Regions from separate parts of the Streptomyces sp. NPDC050264 genome, predicted to be linked through region 1. Evidence: riboswitches for the same ligand, from Rfam matches in the RefSeq annotation. Region 1 holds a riboswitch; each other region holds the start of a gene.
The links. A riboswitch is a leader RNA that binds a small molecule or an ion and turns the genes downstream of it on or off. The one in region 1 is predicted to bind thiamine pyrophosphate.
Positions count from the first base shown of each region.

Region 2: it holds a riboswitch for thiamine pyrophosphate, as region 1 does, so the genes downstream of both, AB0J02_RS38945 (cytosine permease) here and thiC (phosphomethylpyrimidine synthase ThiC) in region 1, are expected to answer to the same signal.
Region 3: it holds a riboswitch for thiamine pyrophosphate, as region 1 does, so the genes downstream of both, thiO (glycine oxidase ThiO) here and thiC (phosphomethylpyrimidine synthase ThiC) in region 1, are expected to answer to the same signal.

Region 1 covers NZ_JBFAKV010000003.1:441,787-447,744, forward strand. The annotation lists gene AB0J02_RS07170 (YibE/F family protein) at 1-1,045, opposite strand, end outside; TPP riboswitch at 1,117-1,281, shown strand; gene thiC (phosphomethylpyrimidine synthase ThiC) at 1,274-3,052, shown strand; gene AB0J02_RS07180 (hypothetical protein) at 3,137-4,015, opposite strand; gene AB0J02_RS07185 (metallophosphoesterase) at 4,199-5,284, opposite strand; gene AB0J02_RS07190 (LacI family DNA-binding transcriptional regulator) at 5,486-5,958, opposite strand, start outside.
Region 2 covers NZ_JBFAKV010000034.1:8,956-14,913, reverse strand. The annotation lists gene AB0J02_RS38945 (cytosine permease) at 1-1,129, opposite strand, end outside; TPP riboswitch at 1,121-1,219, opposite strand; gene AB0J02_RS38940 (aspartate/glutamate racemase family protein) at 1,323-2,024, shown strand; gene AB0J02_RS38935 (hypothetical protein) at 2,079-2,480, opposite strand; gene AB0J02_RS38930 (DUF4097 family beta strand repeat-containing protein) at 2,946-3,590, shown strand; gene AB0J02_RS38925 (alanine--tRNA ligase-related protein) at 3,587-4,774, opposite strand; gene AB0J02_RS38920 (GlsB/YeaQ/YmgE family stress response membrane protein) at 5,095-5,358, opposite strand; gene AB0J02_RS38915 (TerD family protein) at 5,463-5,958, opposite strand, start outside.
Region 3 covers NZ_JBFAKV010000007.1:32,899-38,856, forward strand. The annotation lists gene AB0J02_RS14095 (thiazole synthase) at 1-119, opposite strand, end outside; gene thiS (sulfur carrier protein ThiS) at 126-326, opposite strand; gene thiO (glycine oxidase ThiO) at 323-1,504, opposite strand; TPP riboswitch at 1,502-1,615, opposite strand; gene AB0J02_RS14110 (FAD-dependent oxidoreductase) at 1,855-3,021, shown strand; gene AB0J02_RS14115 (Rv2175c family DNA-binding protein) at 3,101-3,466, shown strand; gene thiE (thiamine phosphate synthase) at 3,543-4,190, shown strand; gene metF (methylenetetrahydrofolate reductase [NAD(P)H]) at 4,286-5,206, shown strand; gene AB0J02_RS14130 (hypothetical protein) at 5,252-5,958, shown strand, end outside.

The sequences.
Region 1 (5,958 bases):
AGCCCATCGTCGGATTGGCCGCGTGCAGCTCCCACACGGCCGACGTCTGCGTCACCGTCACGTCGTCCAGGACGCCGAGCGAGCCGATGATGACACCGGCGAGCAGCAGGCCGCTCATGTCGATGTGCGGGTACAGGCCGTGGATCAGCCCGGTGTTGTCGTCCGTGTTGCCGGTCAGTGCCGCCCAGCCGATGAACAGTGAGCCCAACAGGCCGATCAGCAGCAGCGATACGAGGGTGCCGAGCACGGCGACCGAGGTCCGGGCCGACAGGCCGTGACACATGTAGAGCGCGATCAGCATGATCGCGCTGGCTCCGACGACCGCCACCACCAAAGGGTTGGAGCCTTGCAGGATCGCCGGGAGGATGAAGAACGTCAGCACCATGAAGCTGACCGCGAGCGCGACCAGCGCCATGACGCCCCGCAGACGGCCGACCACGACCACGGCCACGGCGAAGATCCCGGCGAGCAGCGCCATGGGGAACTTCCGGTTCGCATCGGTGACCGAGTACTGCAGGTTCTCCGGGGCGTCGGGCGCGTAGGCGACGATCACCTGCTGGCCCTCGCGCAACTGCCGTGGCGAGTCCGGCTGGACGACCTCCTTGAACGTACGGCCCTTGTCCTTGCCGGTGTCGACCCGGATCGTCGCGTTCTCGCAGGTGCCGGTGGCCTGTTGCTGGGCGGAGGAGCCCTCGGCCGTGGAGGTGTCGCCGGTCGGGGTGTCACCCGAGGCGTTCACGGACTTGCAGTCGACCTTCTCGACCCGGGTGACCGTGGCCTGCTGGGTCTGACGGTCGAAGCCGACACCGGTGCGTTCGTGCGCGGGTGCGCCTCCGGGCCACAGCACCGCGAGACCGACGACGACCGCGACGGAGAACGGCACCAGGATCGCCGCGATGACCTTGCGCAGATGCTGGGAGACGGGCGCGGCGGGGCCGTGGTTGTGGGAATGGCCGTGTCCGTGGTCGCCGCTCCCTGCGCCCGACCGGCCCGGTCCGTGCGGTGGCTGGGGCGGCGGAGGCGGAGGCTGCTGCGTCGTGGTCACCGCCCGATCATCGCAAGAACGGCAGGGGCCCTCTGTTCAACGCGTCCGAAGGGACGCTAGCGTGGAGGCACCTTTGCAAACGCGGGAGCTCGGAGCACCGGGCTGAGAGGGCGCTGACCTTCGTCCCAGCGTGTTTCACGTGAAACAGCGTGGAGCACCGACGACGAATATCGCTGCGTCGACCGCCGAACCTGTTACCGGGTAATGCCGGCGTAGGGAGTAGGTCTCATGACCACAACGGACGCACGCACGCCTGCCTCCAGCAGCTCTGAGCCGGAGGCCGGGAAGTCCACCGGCTGGCACAAGGGGTATGTCCAGGGCTCGCGCCCCGACCTCCAGGTGCCGGTCCGCCAGGTGCACCTCACCAACGGCCAGGCCGTCACGCTGTACGACACCTCCGGCCCGTACACCGATCCGACCGTCGACACCGATGTCCGCAGGGGACTCGCGCCCCTCCGGGAGAACTGGATCATCGCCCGCGGCGACACCGAGGAGTACGCGGGCCGGCCCGCCCGCCCCGAGGACGACGGGATCAAGCACACCTCACCGCGCGGCGGACTGCGCAACCTCGACGCGGTCTTCCCGGGCCGCCCGCGCCAGCCGCGGCGCGGCAGGACCGGCGAGCCCGTGACCCAACTCGCGTACGCCAGGCGGGGGGAGATCACCCCGGAGATGGAGTACGTGGCCATCCGGGAGAACGTGGCCCCCGAGGTGGTACGCGAGGAGATCGCGGCGGGCCGCGCGGTCCTGCCCGCCAACGTGAACCACCCGGAGATCGAGCCGATGATCATCGGCAAGCGGTTCCTGGTGAAGGTGAACGCCAACATCGGCAACTCCGCGGTCACCTCGTCCATCGAGGAAGAGGTGGACAAGATGACATGGGCGACCCGCTGGGGCGCCGACACCGTCATGGACCTCTCCACCGGCCGCAACATCCACACCACGCGTGAATGGGTGCTGCGCAACTCCCCCGTGCCTATCGGTACCGTGCCGCTCTACCAGGCCCTCGAAAAGGTCGACGGCAAGGCCGAGGAGCTGACCTGGGAGATCTACAAGGACACGGTCATCGAGCAGGCCGAGCAGGGCGTCGACTACATGACGGTCCACGCCGGCGTCCGCCTCCCGTACGTCCCGCTGACCGCCGACCGCAAGACCGGCATTGTTTCGCGCGGCGGTTCGATCATGGCCGCGTGGTGTCTCGCGCACCACAAGGAGAGCTTCCTCTACGAGAACTTCGAGGAGCTGTGCTCCATCCTCGCGGCGTACGACGTCACGTACTCGCTCGGCGACGGCCTGCGCCCCGGCTCCATCGCGGACGCCAACGACGAGGCGCAGTTCGCGGAGCTCAGGACGCTCGGCGAACTCAACTCCATCGCCAAGCGGCACGGTGTGCAGACGATGATCGAGGGACCGGGCCATGTCCCGATGCACAAGATCAAGGAGAACATCGACCTTCAGCAGGAGATCTGCGAGGAGGCGCCGTTCTACACGCTCGGCCCGCTGACCACGGACATCGCCCCCGCGTACGACCACATCACGTCCGGGATCGGCGCCGCGATGATCGCCTGGTGGGGCACGGCGATGCTCTGCTACGTCACGCCCAAGGAGCACCTGGGCCTGCCCGACCGTGACGACGTGAAGACCGGTGTCATCACGTACAAGATCGCGGCCCATGCGGCGGACCTCGCCAAGGGGCATCCGGGCGCGCAGGACTGGGACGACGCGCTCTCCGACGCCCGCTTCGAGTTCCGCTGGGAGGACCAGTTCAACCTGGCTCTCGACCCGGACACGGCACGGGAGTTCCATGACGAGACGCTCCCCGCCGAACCGGCGAAGACCGCGCACTTCTGCTCGATGTGCGGCCCGAAGTTCTGCTCCATGAAGATCTCGCACGACATCCGGCGTGAGCACGGCTCGACGAAGGACGAGGTCGAGGCGGGCATGGAGCAGAAGTCGAAGGAGTTCGCCGAGGCGGGCAACCGCGTCTATCTGCCGCTCGCCGACTGACCGGCGTGCGCGCCTGACCGAGGGCTCGGGGCCCACGCGGTGCGCCCCGAGCCCTCGGTCACGGCCCCCTGCCCCGCCCGGGTGTCAGTCGGGCTGGTGCTCGGGGCCACCGAAGTCCGGGCTCGTGAAGTCCGGGCTGGAGAAGCCGGCGCGCTGTCCCGTGGCGGTACCTCCGCCGTCGGGACTGCTGAACCCCGGCCTGTTGTAGCCGAGGTGGGGCATGCGGCCGGTCGAGCCGCCGCCCCGGCCGCCGAGCGGCGCTCCGCCTCCCGGGGGGCCCGCCAGGGCGTCCCGCAGGAACGGCATGATGCCGCGCTCGAGGAGTACTTTGCCCCACGCGTCTCTGGCGCGCGCGACCTCCTCGTTGGCTTCGCCGTGGGCGCTTGCCTGGAGTGAGGTCGACCCGTTGCGCAGGGCCGTCAGGAGCAGGCACACCGCCGCGACGAGGATGCACGCCGCGGCGAGCGCGCCGAAGACCCATCCGACCGACAGCAGGGTGTCGGCGAAGTCCGGCGGTGGGTTGAGCATCTTCAGGATGAAGCCGACCAGCAGGAAGATCGCTGCCGCGGTCCCGGCGAGGACCGGGGCGAGCACGACGGCGACCGCGGCGACACCGGGCCCGGTGGTCTCCGCGACCTCGCCCACGGTGGCGGCGAAGCCCATCGAGCTGCCGCCGGAATCGGCCTGGCCGGCGCTGCCTCCTTCACGTGGCGGACGGACGGGCCGCGGGGCGTCACGCAGTTCCTCACGGACCTTGACGTAATGCTGGTACTCCGTGGCGGCCGCCGTGCTGATCAACGCGGCGGCGTTGAGCGCCATGGTGCGCAGTTGTTCGGGGTTGAGCCGCTGGCCCACTGTGGCGGGATCAGGTTGGTTCGGTGCGGTACGCAGAGCCTCATCAAGGATCCGCTCGAACTCGGGGCGGTCCTCGTTCAGCAAATGCGGAGCGCTGTTCATGTGCATCCCCCGATGCTCCGTAGGGCTTGGTGGCTCGCATGGTTACGAGCCGTCGGGCAGAAACGGAGGGGAGCCTGCTACGGATAAGCCGATGGTAGAGCGGTCACGGCAGGCGGTGACAGGGGGTTTCCGGAAATTGCCCCCGCTGCCTGTCGGATCCTCCACTTACCGCGCCTGCCCGATGAACTGTCAGATATCCATGGGGAGTTGCTGGACCAGCAGCTTTCCGGCCATGGTCACGCCGCCGTCCATCGCGAGGGCCAGTCCGCCCGCGTACACATGAGGTCCTTCGACCACGGGCCCGCTGTCCTCGCCGTCGGCGTCCTCGGTGCCGACCTCGCCCAGCAGGTACGGGATCGGGCTGTGGCCGTGCACGACGCGCGAGCCCCCGTAGGCGCCGAGGAGTTCGCGGACGGCTCCGGGGCCCGATTCCTCGTCCCGGAACGCGAAGCGCTTGGTCAGCTTGCGGAACAGGTCCCAGCACTCGTCCGCGTCGTTGCGCGTGAGGGTCTCGCGGATCGTGTCGTTGACCGCCTCGATGGAGTCGCCGTAGTCGAGGTAGGCCGTCGTGTCGGAGTGCATGAGCAGGTGGTCGTCCTCGATCTCGATCGCGTCGAGCCGGGACATCCACTGCAGATGCACGTCCTGGAGGCGGTCCATGTCGGACTTCTGGCCGCCGTTGAGCAACCAGGCCGCCTGGAAGGTGGCGGTGCCCGCCCCGGAGTTGACGGGGGTGTCGCCGAACCGCTTCGCGCCGAGCAGCAGCAGTTCGTGGTTGCCCATGAGCGCCTTGCAGTAGCCGCCCGCCGCGGCCGCCTCGGCGCTCAGCCGCATCACGAGGTCGATGACACCGATCCCGTCGGGCCCGCGGTCGGTGAAGTCGCCGAGGAACCACAGGCGCGCGTTACCCGCCGCCCAGGTGCCCTCGGTGTCGACCAGGCCCTTCGCGTGGAGCGCCGCGAGCAGCTCGCCGAGGTAGCCGTGCACGTCGCCGACGACGAACAGCGGGCCCATCTCGTCGCCGCCCGGCCGCGGCACGGCCTGAGCGGTCTCCATCTGCACCGTGTCCCCCCGGTTGATGACCGGCAGATCGCGCTCCGTCGGCGTGTAGCCGTCCGGGAAACCCGCTGGCTCGGGGGAGCCGGGAACCGGGTCGGTGGGCAGCACGTTCGCCGGTACGTCATGGACGTACGCGGGAACGCGGAAGTCACGCAGCGTCTCCGTGCGCGCTGCGGGTCCCTGACCGGCCCCCTGAGTCATCGACCCCTCCACCATTGCGCCGCCTGTGCACCGGATCGGACTGCCTGGTCGCAGCGGCCCGCGGTGTCGTGCGCCCATCATAGGAATGCGGCTCGCGCTGTGTGATGCACCAGGGGTGGTGAATCGGTGACGGGCGGCTGTTCACCACACTTTTCTCCCGAATTGGTGTGGACTTTTCCTCTCGTCCGCGACGGCGGCGGCGGGGGGTGGGGCCGGTCAGCCCTGTCCCGGGGAGCGGGGCGGGCTGACCGTGGTGCGCGGCGGGCGGCGCTGCGAGGAGGTCCGCACGATCAGTTCCGTCGGTATCACCTGCTCGACCGGCAGATCCGAATCGACCCCCTCGATGGCGTCGATGAGCAGCTGGACGACGGCTGTGCCGATGCGTCGCGGTTTGAGCGAGAGGGTGGTGACGGGCGGTTCGGTGGTGGCGTACACCGTGGACTCGCTGCAGCACACGAGCAGCAGGTCGTCCGGGACGCGCATGCCGTAGCGGCGGGCCGCGGCGAGCAGGTCCGTGCCATTGGGGTCGAACAGGCCGTAGACCGCGTCGGGGCGGTCGGGCCGGGCGAGCAGCCGGTCGGCGGCGACGGCGCCCGCGCACGGGTCGTGCGCGGGATAGGACTCGTAGACCGGTTCCTGCCCGATCCGCTCGCACCAGCGCAGGTACGCGGAGGTGGAGAGGTGGGTGT
Region 2 (5,958 bases), on a different contig from region 1:
GGATCCAGTACCCCACGAACAGGAGCACGTTCTGAAAACGGGCGGCGGTGTCGGCGGCATGCATCCACAGCACCAGCGGGTACCCGAGGAGCGCGGCGAGTGCGGCGGCGAGCGGGCGCGGCAGGCGGGCTCCGATCACCTGCAGGGCGAGAGAGCCGCTGTAGTCGTTCATCGCGTTGCTGCACAGCGCGGCCAGCGCCACGGCGAGGAGCCCGAGCGAGCCGATCACCCCGCCGCCCAGCAGCGTGTCGACGCCCTGCGCGGTCTGGTCGGTGAAGACGGAGGCGCCCCAGAGTCCGAGCGCCTGCACGGCGGTGAAGGACACGACGACGCCCGCCAGCGTGCACCAGAACATGCGGGCCGGTGAGGTGGCGCGGGGCAGGTAGCGGCTGAAGTCGCTGGCGTACGGCGCCCAGGAGACGGCCAGGCTCAGCGCGATGGTGGTGGTCAGGGCGAACGCGCCGACGCGGTCGGCGCCGTGTGCGCCACCGTGGCCCGCGGGCGTGACGCCTGCGTGCGCCAGCCGCAGCGCCAGGGCGCAGAAGGCGACCGCGAGGACGGCCGTCATCCACTTCTGCAGCCGGTGGATCGCCTCGTAGCCCAGCGCGCCGAACGCCCCCTGCGCCGCCATCATCACCAGCGCCCCCAGCCAGAACGGCCAGCCGCAGAGCCGGGCGAGCGCGTCTCCGCCGAACAGGCCGATGAGCGCGTCCCAGGCGATGGACGAGAGCCATTGCAGGGCGCCGGGTACGACGACCGCCCGGCCGAACGCCAGCCGGGCGAGCGGGAGTTGACCCGCGCCGGTGCGGCTGCCCCACGTACCGAGGTACGCGGTGGGCACCGCGCCGAGCACAGTGCCCAGGACCACGGCGGCCAGCGCGGTGGCGAAGTCCAGGCCGAGGGCGATGCCGACCGTGCCGGTGAAGACGCCGCTCATCGTCAGGTTCGGCGCGAACCACACGGTGAACAGCCTTCCGGCGCCGCCGTACCGGTGGTCCTCGGGGACGGGGGCGATGCCCCGCGCCTCGGGGCGCCAGTCCCCCGGCGCGGTGGGCATGCGCCCGTCGAAAGCGCCCGCGCCCTGCCGCTCGGCGGCGCGCGGGTCCGTGGAAGCGTGCGACATCGACATCGCTGACATCCCTCCGCCAGTGCTAACTGGTTCAGGTTCTACGGGTGTGATCTCAGCCCTCGCTGTCGCGGGGCACCCCGTGTCGGGCAGTACCGGTGCGAACAGTAGCCGCTGCGTCGGCATGGGGTGGCGGCGCCCCCTCGCGCGGGGGCTCCCCCGCAACGCGAACCGGTCCTGCGATTAGAGTCGCGTGATGAGAACCATCGGGTTGATCGGCGGGATGAGCTGGGAGTCGACCGCGGAGTACTACCGGCTGCTGAACGAGCTGACCCGGGAGCGGCTCGGCGGACTGCACTCGGCACGGTGCGTGGTGTACTCCGTGGACTTCGCCGAGATCGAACGGTTGCAGGTCCAGGGCCGCTGGACGGAGGCCGGAGAGATTCTCGCCGCGGCCGCCAGGTCTCTGGAGGCGGCCGGCGCCGACATGCTGCTCATCTGCACCAACACGATGCACAAGGTGGCCGACCAGGTGCGGGCGGCCACCGCCGTCCCCCTGATCCACCTGGCGGACGCGACGGCCGACGCCGTACGCGCGGCCGGCCTGAAGCGGGTCGGCCTGCTGGGCACCGCGTTCACGATGGAGCAGGACTTCTACCGCGGCCGCCTCGAACAGTGCGGGCTCGACGTGCTCGTCCCCGACGCCGCCGGGCGTGCGCTCGTCCACCGGGTGATCTACGAGGAGTTGTGCCTCGGCGAGGTCCGCGACGCGTCGCGCGCCGCGTATCAGGACGTCATCGCCCGGCTCGTCGGCGCCGGCGCCGAAGGAGTCGTCCTGGGCTGCACCGAGATCGAGTTGCTGATCGGCGCCGAGGACAGCCCGGTCCCCGTCTTCCCCACGGCACGGCTGCACGCCGAGGCGGCGGTGCGGATCGCGTTGGGCGACGTCACGCCCTGAACGACCCCGGCAACCCGGGATCAGGACCGTCGCCGTATCGCTGACGAGTGACCCTCAGTTCAGGACGCCGGCTCCGCCCAACTCCTCCGGGGCCGAGGCCCAGCAGGCCTCGACGGCGTCCGTGACGGTGTCGTGGATGCCGCCCGCGAGTCGGCCCGCGCCCTCGGTGTGCAGCGCGGGACGCGTGGCGGGGCTCGCGACGACGGCCAGGAAGCTGTCGCCCGGGCCCGCCTTTGTCTCCAAGGTCGCCCGGACGAACTGCCGGATCACGCCGGGCTCGCAGCGCCCGGCCTTCCCGAAGTCCACCACGAAGAGCCGCTGCCCGGTCCCTGTCATGCGTGCCAGCAGGCCGCACAGCTCCGTCGCGGCAGCGCCGTCGAACTCGCCGACGACATCGACGACCAGGACGCCCCCGTCTTCCCAACGCGCCGGGAAACTCGCCCGCGCTCGCTCCATCCTCGACCCCTCAGCCCTGCGGGCCGCGCACGTGTCGCAGCCCGTGTGCGGTGCGCCTACCCACGACCCGGCAACGCACGCCCCCCTTCTTTCGTGCCGCGTATCGGCTGTATGTCGGCGAGCTGCCGACGAACGACGGCGCCGCGGGAGCCACGAATGCGGCTGCTTACGTTTCATCCGCGCTGTTCAGGGGAGTTCGTGCGGCGGCGGTCCGCCCCGAGTCCCTCCCGGGAGGGTTCGGAAGTGAGCTCGCCACCCGCTCTCCGCCGACCGGGCGGAGAGCGGGGACCCTCACTTCACCGCGCGGGCGTGCTTGCCGGGCACGGCGCGGGGCAGTCGAGCGGCATGAAGGCAGCGACGAAGGCATCTGCCCGGTACGTGATCGTCGGGCTGGCGGCGATTCCTCTCCTGACGGCGTGCGCAGGGGGTGACGGAAACGGTCGGACTCCCGCAGGAGACGCCGAGTTGGCGGCCTCCGACCCGCGGCTGACGATCACCACGGACAACGGAGTGCGCCTGCGGCCCGCGGACGGTGACCGGGTGGGCGTCGACCCGGCCGTCGCCCACCACTGGTCCCGGCACGGCAGCACCCAGGTCCTGGACCTCTCGTGCCGCGACGACGACCGGCCCGACCGGCCGTGTCCACGTATGCCGGAGATCGACGTGCCCGCCGGCACCTCCGTGACGGTCACCGCCCGCAACGCCGGCATCGACGTCGCCGGGGTGACGGGCCCGCTCGACCTGACCACCGTCAACGGCGATGTGACGCTGACCGGTTCGGGACGGGCCGACGCCGCCGTACGGCTCACGACCCGGAACGGGTCGGTCCGCACGGAAGCGGTGCGCGCTTCGGCGCTGCGGGCCCGTACCGTCAACGGCGACGTCACGCTCGGCTCCGCCACCGCCCCGCGCCAGGTCTCCGCGCGGACCGTCAACGGCTCGGTGGACGTCTCCGTCCCCCACGACTCCCCCGCCTACCGGGTGACCGCGACCACGGACAACGGACACCCCGTGATCACGGTTCCCGAGGGCGGCGACAGCACCGGCCGGACCGGCCGCACCATGGAACTCGGCACGGTCAACGGCGACGTGCGCGCCGCCCGCGACTAGGGGCCTTCCGAGCTCTGCGGCTGGGGCCGCAGGCTCAGCACCAGGTCCCGGGGCAGACCGTGCGTGTCGTGCAGGTAGTGCAGGTCCTCCTCGTCCAGCGGGCCCTGGAAGCGGGGCCGGGCCAGTACCTGCCGGCCGCGGTGGAGCAGGCCGCCGAACCGGCGTTCCTCGTCGACGAGCACCCGGCGCACTTCGTCCGGGTCGATCGTCTGGCGGAAGTGGTCCAGCGTGTGTGACACCAACTCCTCCGGGAGATCGCCCAGTTGACGTGAGGGGTCGTCACGCCACAGGACGGTCAGGGCGCGGCGCACCAGACGCCGCAGCACATAGTCGCGGCCGGTGTTTCCCGGCCGCACGCCGTCGCCGATCACCACGACGGCCGAGCGCACGTGGTCGCAGACGAGGCGCAATGAGGATTCGTCGAGGTTCCAAAGGCCCGGCACCCGGCGGCGCCACGGGTCGAAGACGTCGCAGTCGAACACCGAGTCCTTGCCCTGGAGCAGTGCGGCCAGCCGCTCCAGGCCGAGCCCGGTGTCGACGTTGCGCTGTGGCAGGGGCACGAGCGATCCGTCGGGAAGACGGCGGTGCCGCATCATCACGTGGTTCCACACCTCGACCCAGCGTTCGTCGCGGGTGGGCGTCGATTGTGGTGGCGTGTCACCGGTCCAGACGAAGATCTCGGAGTCGGGGCCGCACGGCCCGGTCGGCCCGTTGGACCACCAGTTGTCCTCGACGGTGCGTTCCACCGGAACCCCGCACTTCTGCCACATCTCCTCGGAGTTCGTGTCCGGGCCGACCCGGTCGTCGCCGCCGAAGACCGTGGCGTGGATCATGCCGGGATCGATGCCGAGCCCTTCGGTGAGCAGCCCGTATCCCCATTCGAGGCTCTGGGGCCCTTCGTAGTCGCCGAGCGACCAGGTGCCGAGCATCTCGAAGACCGTCAGATGGGTGGGGTCGCCGACCTCCTCCAGGTCCGTGGTCCGCAGACAGCGCTGGACGTTGACCAGCCGCCGCCCCAGCTCGTGCGGCCGCCCCTCCAGGTAGGGCGTGAGGGGATGCATGCCGGACGTGGTGAAGAGGACGGGGTCGCCGGGCGGCGGGAGCAGTGTGGACCCGTTGATGCGGTGGTGGCCGCGTTCCTCGTAGTACTCGACGAACGTACGGATGATGTCTTCGGTGTTCATGGGGGTGGCTCCTTCGCGACTGAGCGGGGAGGCACCGGAGACGGGTCCGCACGATCACCGGAAACCGTAGTGAAGGCTGAGGAACTGCCACGGAACCATCGGCGGGCCGTTTCCGGTCGCCGAGGGAAAAGGAAAGACGTCAGGCGGCGGCAACCGGCGAGCTGGTCGCTCGCGCGGTTGCGGTGTCGTACGGGCCGATGACGTTCATAGGGACCACGGTAACGCGGCCCTCGCGGTAACTCACCTGCTTTATGGAGCGCCTGCGCCGGTGGCGGTTGCCGGGTGCCCGGACGGGCACCACGGCACGGTCGCGCACGGGGTCAGCGGCGGCCCTTGAGCCGTTCCAGGCCCACCACGCCCAGAGCGGCGAGGCCCACCTGGATGGCCAGTTCGATCCAGTCGATGCCTTTGGTCTCGGCGACGCCGAATCCGGCGGCGATGGCCGTGCCGATGAGTGCGGCGGCGACGCCGACCAGGATCGTCCACAGCACTCCGATGTGCTGCCGGCCGGGGATGGCCAGGCGCCCGAGGATGCCGATCACGATGCCGATCACGATCGCGGTGAAGATGCCTGAGATCTCCATGTCTGCACGCCTTCCGTTGGCGAGGCAACTCCTCTGCGGAGTCGGGTGGTTGACGGGTTCCCCGGCCCGGGGCCGCTACGCGGGACCTCGGGCCGGGGGCGTCGTCAGACGTTGACGCCGTAGTCCTGGGCGATTCCGCGCAGCCCCGACGCGTAGCCCTGGCCGACGGCACGGAACTTCCACTCGTCATTGTTCCGGTACAGCTCGCCGAAGACCATGGCGGTCTCGGTCGACGCGTCCTCCGAGAGGTCGTAGCGGGCGATCTCCTGGTTGTCGGCCTGGTTCACCACGCGGATGAAGGCGTTGCGGACCTGGCCGAAGCTCTGGCCGCGGCTCTCCGCGTCGTGGATGGAGACCGGGAAGACGACCTTGTCGACGTGCGCGGGCACGGCCGCCAGGTTCACCTTGACCGACTCGTCGTCCCCTTCGCCCTCGCCGGTGAGGTTGTCGCCGGTGTGCTCGACGGAGCCGTCGGCGCTGGTGAGGTTGTTGTAGAAGACGAAGTCGCGGTCGGACAGGACCTTGCCGTCCGCGCCGCACAGCAGGGCGGAGGCGTCGAGGTCGTAATCCGCACCGGTGGTGGTGCGTACGTCCCAGCCC
Region 3 (5,958 bases), on a different contig from region 1:
TCGGTGCCGGAGGCGGTCAGGGCGCGTTCCAGGATGTCGAGGCTCGGGGCACCTCCCGTGCCCATGATGAGGCGCGAGGAGTAGGTGGTGCCCGCGAGGACGAAAGCGTCGTCGGCCATGGCGGGTCAGCCTCCTTGTACGGCGGTGAGGACTTCGACGCGGTCGCCTTCGGAGAGCGCCGTCGCGGACCACTGGGTACGCGGGACGACGGTCTCGTTGAGGGCGGCGGCGACGCCGGAGTGGGCCGTGGTGAGTGTGGTGACGAGCGCTTCGAGGGTGGTCTCGGTGGTCACCGCGCGCGGCTCACCGTTGACGGATACGTTCATGCGGGCTGCTCCAAGGAGGCGCTGTTGCTGCGTTCGGAGAACCGCCCGGGAGTGAACGGCCGGGCCTCTTCCGGGAGTTCGCCGGTGGTCAGGACCTGCGCCATGGCGTCGCCGGTGACCGGCGTGAGCAGGACGCCGTTGCGGTAGTGGCCGGTGGCCAGGAGGAGGCCCGGCAGGGTCGTCGGGCCGAGGAGCGGGGCGTTGTCGGGCGAGCCGGGGCGCAGGCCCGCGCAGGTCTCCGTCAGGGGCAGTTCCGTGATGCCGGGGACGAGTTCGTGCGCGTCCCTCAGGAGTTCGTAGACCCCGCCCGCCGTGACCGTGGTGTCCCAGCCGAGCTCCTCGCTGGTGGCGCCCACGACGAGTTCGCCGTTGACGCGCGGCACCAGGTAGAGGTGGCTGCCGCGGACGACCGCGCGGACCGTGCGGCTCAGGAACGGCGCGTACTGCCGGGGCACCGTCAGCCGCAGGACCTGGCCCTTGACCGGGCGGACGGGCGGCACCACCTCGTCCGGGACCCCGGCGAGGCGACCACTGAGGCTGCCCGCCGCGAGCACGACCTGGTCGGCCGCGAGTTCGGTGCCGTCGGCGAGGACCACGCCGCGCGCCCGGTCCCGTACGACAGAGAGCCGCTCGGCCCGGGCCCGATGGAAGTCCACGCCCGCCCGCTCGCAGGCCGTCACAAGAGCACCCGCGAGCCTTCTCGGGTCGATCTGGTGGTCGCCGTCGACCCGCAGGCCCCCGCGCACGCCCGGCGCGAGCATCGGCTCCAGACGGCGGCAGTCGCGGCCCGACAGCCACTCGGACTCCAGGCCCGACTTCGTCTGCAGCGCGTGCAGTTCACGCAAGTGCGCCCGGTCGTCCGCGTCCAGCGCGACCGCCAGCGTGCCGCACGCGCGGTAGCCGAGGTCCTGCCCCGAGGCCTCGGACAGCTCGGCCGCGAACCGCGGATAGCGGCGCGCGGACTCGACGTTCAGACCGAGCAAGGTCTCTTCGCCGTAATGGAGTTCGGTGACCGCGGCCAGCATGCCGGCCGCCACCCGGGCGGCCCCGCCACCCGGCTCGGGATCCACCACCGCGACGGACAGACCGCGCTGCGCGGCCCTCCACGCGGTGACCAGACCGATGATTCCGCCCCCGACGACCAGGACATCGGTGGCTTTGAGCGGAGTACGCGACATGGGCGTCCAGCCCCTCCCTTCGCCGGCATGACCCGGATCAGGTTCGTACGGTCGGAGGCCGCTGCAGCCTCCCTCTCAGCCCGCTGCGTACGGGCTCCCGCGAGTGCTTTACGTCGGCCACCCTAACGCGTGCGCGCGACCCTCAGTAGGGGAGCCCGCGCCCATGGCCCGTGGCCCGGCGGCGTTTGATCTCTAAACCGGTGACACGTGTGCAGGACGTCACGGCGCGGGAGTGGTCCGCGCCGCTGACTGGCGCAAGATCAGGTGCCTAAGGTGATCCTGTGAGCGAGCAGCGGAGCGGTAACGGGACACCCACAGGGCAGCGGCACGTCGTCATCGTCGGCGCGGGAATGGCCGGCGTGCAGACCGCCGTGGCTTTGCGCGAACAGGGATTCTCCGGCGCCGTCACGCTGCTCGGCGCGGAACCGCACCAGCCCTACGACCGGCCGCCGCTGTCCAAGGCCGTGCTGCTCGGCAAGGCCGACGGCTCCGCGTTCGACGTGGACTTCGAGGCGCTCGGCGTCACCCTGCAGGTGGGTCGCGAGGTCACGGGGGTGCGCCCCGGGGACCACGCGCTGGACACGGCCGAGGGAGCCGTCCCCTACGACGTGCTGGTCGTCGCCACCGGCGCCGAACCGATCCGGCTGCCTGGCGCGGACGCCGTTCCTGGCGTCCACGTGCTGCGCACCCTCGACGACGCCGAGCGGCTGCGGACCGTCCTCTCCGGGCAGCGCGACGTGGTGGTCGTGGGCGCCGGGTGGATCGGCGCCGAGTTCGCCACCGCCGCCCGCGAGGCCGGCTGCCGCGTCACCGTCGTGGAGGCGGCCGAGCGGCCGCTCGTCGGGGCGCTGCCCGCCGAGGTCGCGGCGCCCATGACTGCCTGGTACGCGGACGCGGGGGTCCAACTGCGCACGCGCGCACGTGTGGAGCGCGTCGAACCGGGGGCCGTGGTCCTCGACGACGGGACGCGGCTGCCCGCCGAAGCGGTCGTCGTCGGTATCGGGGCCCGCCCGGCCACCCGCTGGCTGGACGGCTCCGGCATCGACCTGGGCGACCACGGCGAAGTGGTCGCGGACGCGAGCCTGCGGACCTCCGTGCCCGACGTGTACGCCGTGGGTGACTGCTCGTCCTTCCCCTCGCGTCGCTACGCAGAGCGCCTGATGGTCCACCACTGGGACAACGCGCTGCAGGGGCCGCGCACGGTCGCGGCGAACATCATCGGTGAGACACCGGCGGTGTACGACCCGGTGCCCTACTTCTGGTCCGAGCAGTTCGGCCGCTTCGTGCAGTACGCGGGCCATCACGGTGCCGCCGACGCGACGGTGTGGCGCGGCGATCCGGCCGGCGCGGCATGGTCGGTGTGCTGGCTGCGCGAGGGCGCCCTGGTGGCGGTACTGGCCGTCGGCAAGCCCCGCGACCTGGCGCAGGGTCGCAAACTCATCGAGGCGGGCACCCCGCTGGATCCGGACCGGCTGGCCGACCCCGCCCGCCCCCTGAAGTCCGCCCTGGCCTCCTGATCCGCCGCCCGGACTGCGGAAACACCTGGTCAGCCCGCCCCGGCTTCCGACTGTCAGTCCGGGATGGCACGCTTGTCCCGTGACCGAGATTGACGCAAAGATCGATGCTCTCGTCCCCGACTGGCTCACCCTTCCCGACATCGCCGAGCAATTCGGCATCGAGGTGACGCGTGTGCGACAGCTGGTGAAGGAGGGCCAGGTGATCGCCGTACGCCGTGGTGAGAACAGGGCGCTGCACGTGCCTGCCGCCTTCATCGACGGCGACAAGATCGTCAAGGGCCTCACCGGCACCCTGACGCTCCTGAGGGACGACGGCTTCAGCGACGTGGAGATGCTGGAGTGGCTCTTCACCCCCGACCCGAGCCTGCCGGGCACGCCCGCCCAGGCCCTCAGCGAGAATCGCGGCACGGAGGTGAAGCGTCGCGCCCAGGCGCTCGCCGTCTGACCTGACAACCGTCCGGCGTGCGCACCACGGCCCTCGTGGTGCGCACGCCATCGCCATCGACAACGGGGGATTTCCCATGGCCGACCCGAAGCGCGAGCAACTCGCCGATGCCCGGCTCTACCTGTGCACCGACGCCCGCAAGCGCCAGGGAGACCTGCCGGAGTTCCTCGACGCCGTGCTCTCCGGCGGCGTGGACATCGTGCAGCTGCGCGACAAGGGCATGGAGGCCGGTGAGGAGCTGGAGCACCTCGCCGTGTTCGCCGAGGCGGCCCGCCGCCACGGCAAGCTCTTCGCGGTGAACGACCGGGCGGACGTCGCGCACGCCGCCGGCTCGGACGTGCTGCACCTGGGCCAGGGCGACCTGCCCGTCCCCGCGGCCCGCGCCCTCCTCGGCGAGGACGTCCTCATCGGCCGCTCCACGCACGCCGACGCGGAGGCCTCGGCCGCCGCCGTCCAGGAGGGCGTGGACTACTTCTGCACCGGCCCCTGCTGGCCGACCCCGACCAAGCCCGGCCGCCACGCACCCGGCCTCGACCTGGTACGCCACACCGCGGGCCTCGGCACCGACCGCCCCTGGTTCGCCATCGGCGGCATCGACCTGGGGAACCTGGACGAGGTACTGGCGGCCGGCGCCCGCCGTGTCGTCGTCGTCCGCGCCATCACGGAGGCCGACAATCCGGCCGCGGCGGCGGCCGAGTTCGCCAAGCGCCTGCGCTCGATATGACCCCCCGAAGGCCCCCGGGAAGCGGTGCTCCGTCCGGTTGTCCGCAAGGTGGACGGAGATTAGGGGCTACCGGATTCCGTCAGTAACCTGCCCGTATGGCCCTTGGCACCGCTTCCACCAGGACTGATCGAGCCCGCACCGTGCGCGACATGCTCGCCGCCGGAAAGACGACGTACTCGTTCGAGTTCTCCGCGCCGAAAACGGAGAAGGGCGAGCGCAACCTGTGGAACGCGCTGCGCAGGGTCGAGGCCGTCGCGCCCGACTTCGTCTCCGTGACGTACGGCGCGGGCGGGTCCACGCGCGCGGGCACGGTCAAGGAGACCCAGCAGATCGTCGCTGACACGACGCTGACGCCGGTCGCCCACATCACCGCCGTCGAGCACTCGGTCGCCGAACTGCGCAACATCATCGGCCAGTACGCCGACGCCGGGATCCGGAACATGCTCGCGGTCCGCGGAGACCCGCCGGGCGACCCCATGGCCGACTGGATCTCGCACCCCGAGGGGCTGACGTACGCGGCCGAACTCGTCGAGCTGATCAAGGAGTCGGGGGACTTCTGTGTCGGCGTCGCCGCGTTCCCCGCGATGCATCCGCGCTCCGCCGAGTGGGACACCGACGTGCGGCACTTCGTCGACAAGTGCCGGGCGGGCGCCGACTACGCGATCACGCAGATGTTCTTCTACCCGGAGGAGTACCTGCGGCTGCGCGACCGGGTCGCCGCGGCGGGCTGCGAGACGCCCATCATCCCGGAATGCATGCCGGTGACGAGCGTGCGCATGCTCGAACGCCTGCCGAAGCTGAGCAACGCCGACTTCCCTCCGGCGCTGAAAGAGCGGATCCTCACAGCGAAAGACGATCCAGCCGCTGTACGCTCCATTGGCATCGAGTTCGCGACGGAGTTCTGCGCGAAGCTGCTTGACGAAGGTGTCCCGGGTCTGCACTTCATTACGCTCAACAACTCCACTGCGACGCTGGAAATCTACGAAAACCTGGGCCTGCACGAACAGCGGGCCTGATGGGCCGTACCCGCAAGGGGATACGGCCGTACGAGAGGGGCGTACATGGGCTGGGCGGTCCTCTACATCGCGTTCGGACTGGTGGCACTCTGGCTGCTGGGTGAGGTGCTGCTGCAGTACAAGGCGCGCCTGCGCTGGCGCCTGCTCGCGTTCGTGGGTTTCCTCGGGGTGGTCCTCGGCGTCCTGATGCCCTCGGTGCTCGTCATCGCGGCCGGCGCCATCGCCTTCGCGATCGGCCAGACGTACGTCACGCTGTCGTTCCGCCGCGGCTTCGCCTCGGGCTGGGCTCTCAAGAACGGCCCGGGCGGCGCGGCGGAGAGCGGCAGCAAGCGCCGCAAGAGGGGGACGCCCCGCCAGGACCCGACGATCGAGGTCTCCGACCTGGAGTACGAGCAGGGGGCGCAGGAGCAGGAGTACGCGCCGGTGCCGGAGTCCCCGGCCGAGGCCACCGCGGTGTACGCCACCACCGAGCCGATGCCCGACGACACCGGCCAGTACGGCGTCTACAGCGACGCCGCGTACGCCCAGGCGACCCAGGCCCAGGACAACCAGGGCTACGGCTACGACAACGGGTCCTACGGCTACGACCAGCAGAACTACGGCTACGACACCGGCCAGCAGCCGTACGCGGCGCCCTACTCGGACCCCTACATCGGGACCCAGACGTACCCGGCGCAGCCGCAGTACGGCGACCCGTACGCCGCCGACCAGCAGCAGTACGGCGACCCGTACGCGGCGGCGAACTACGGCAC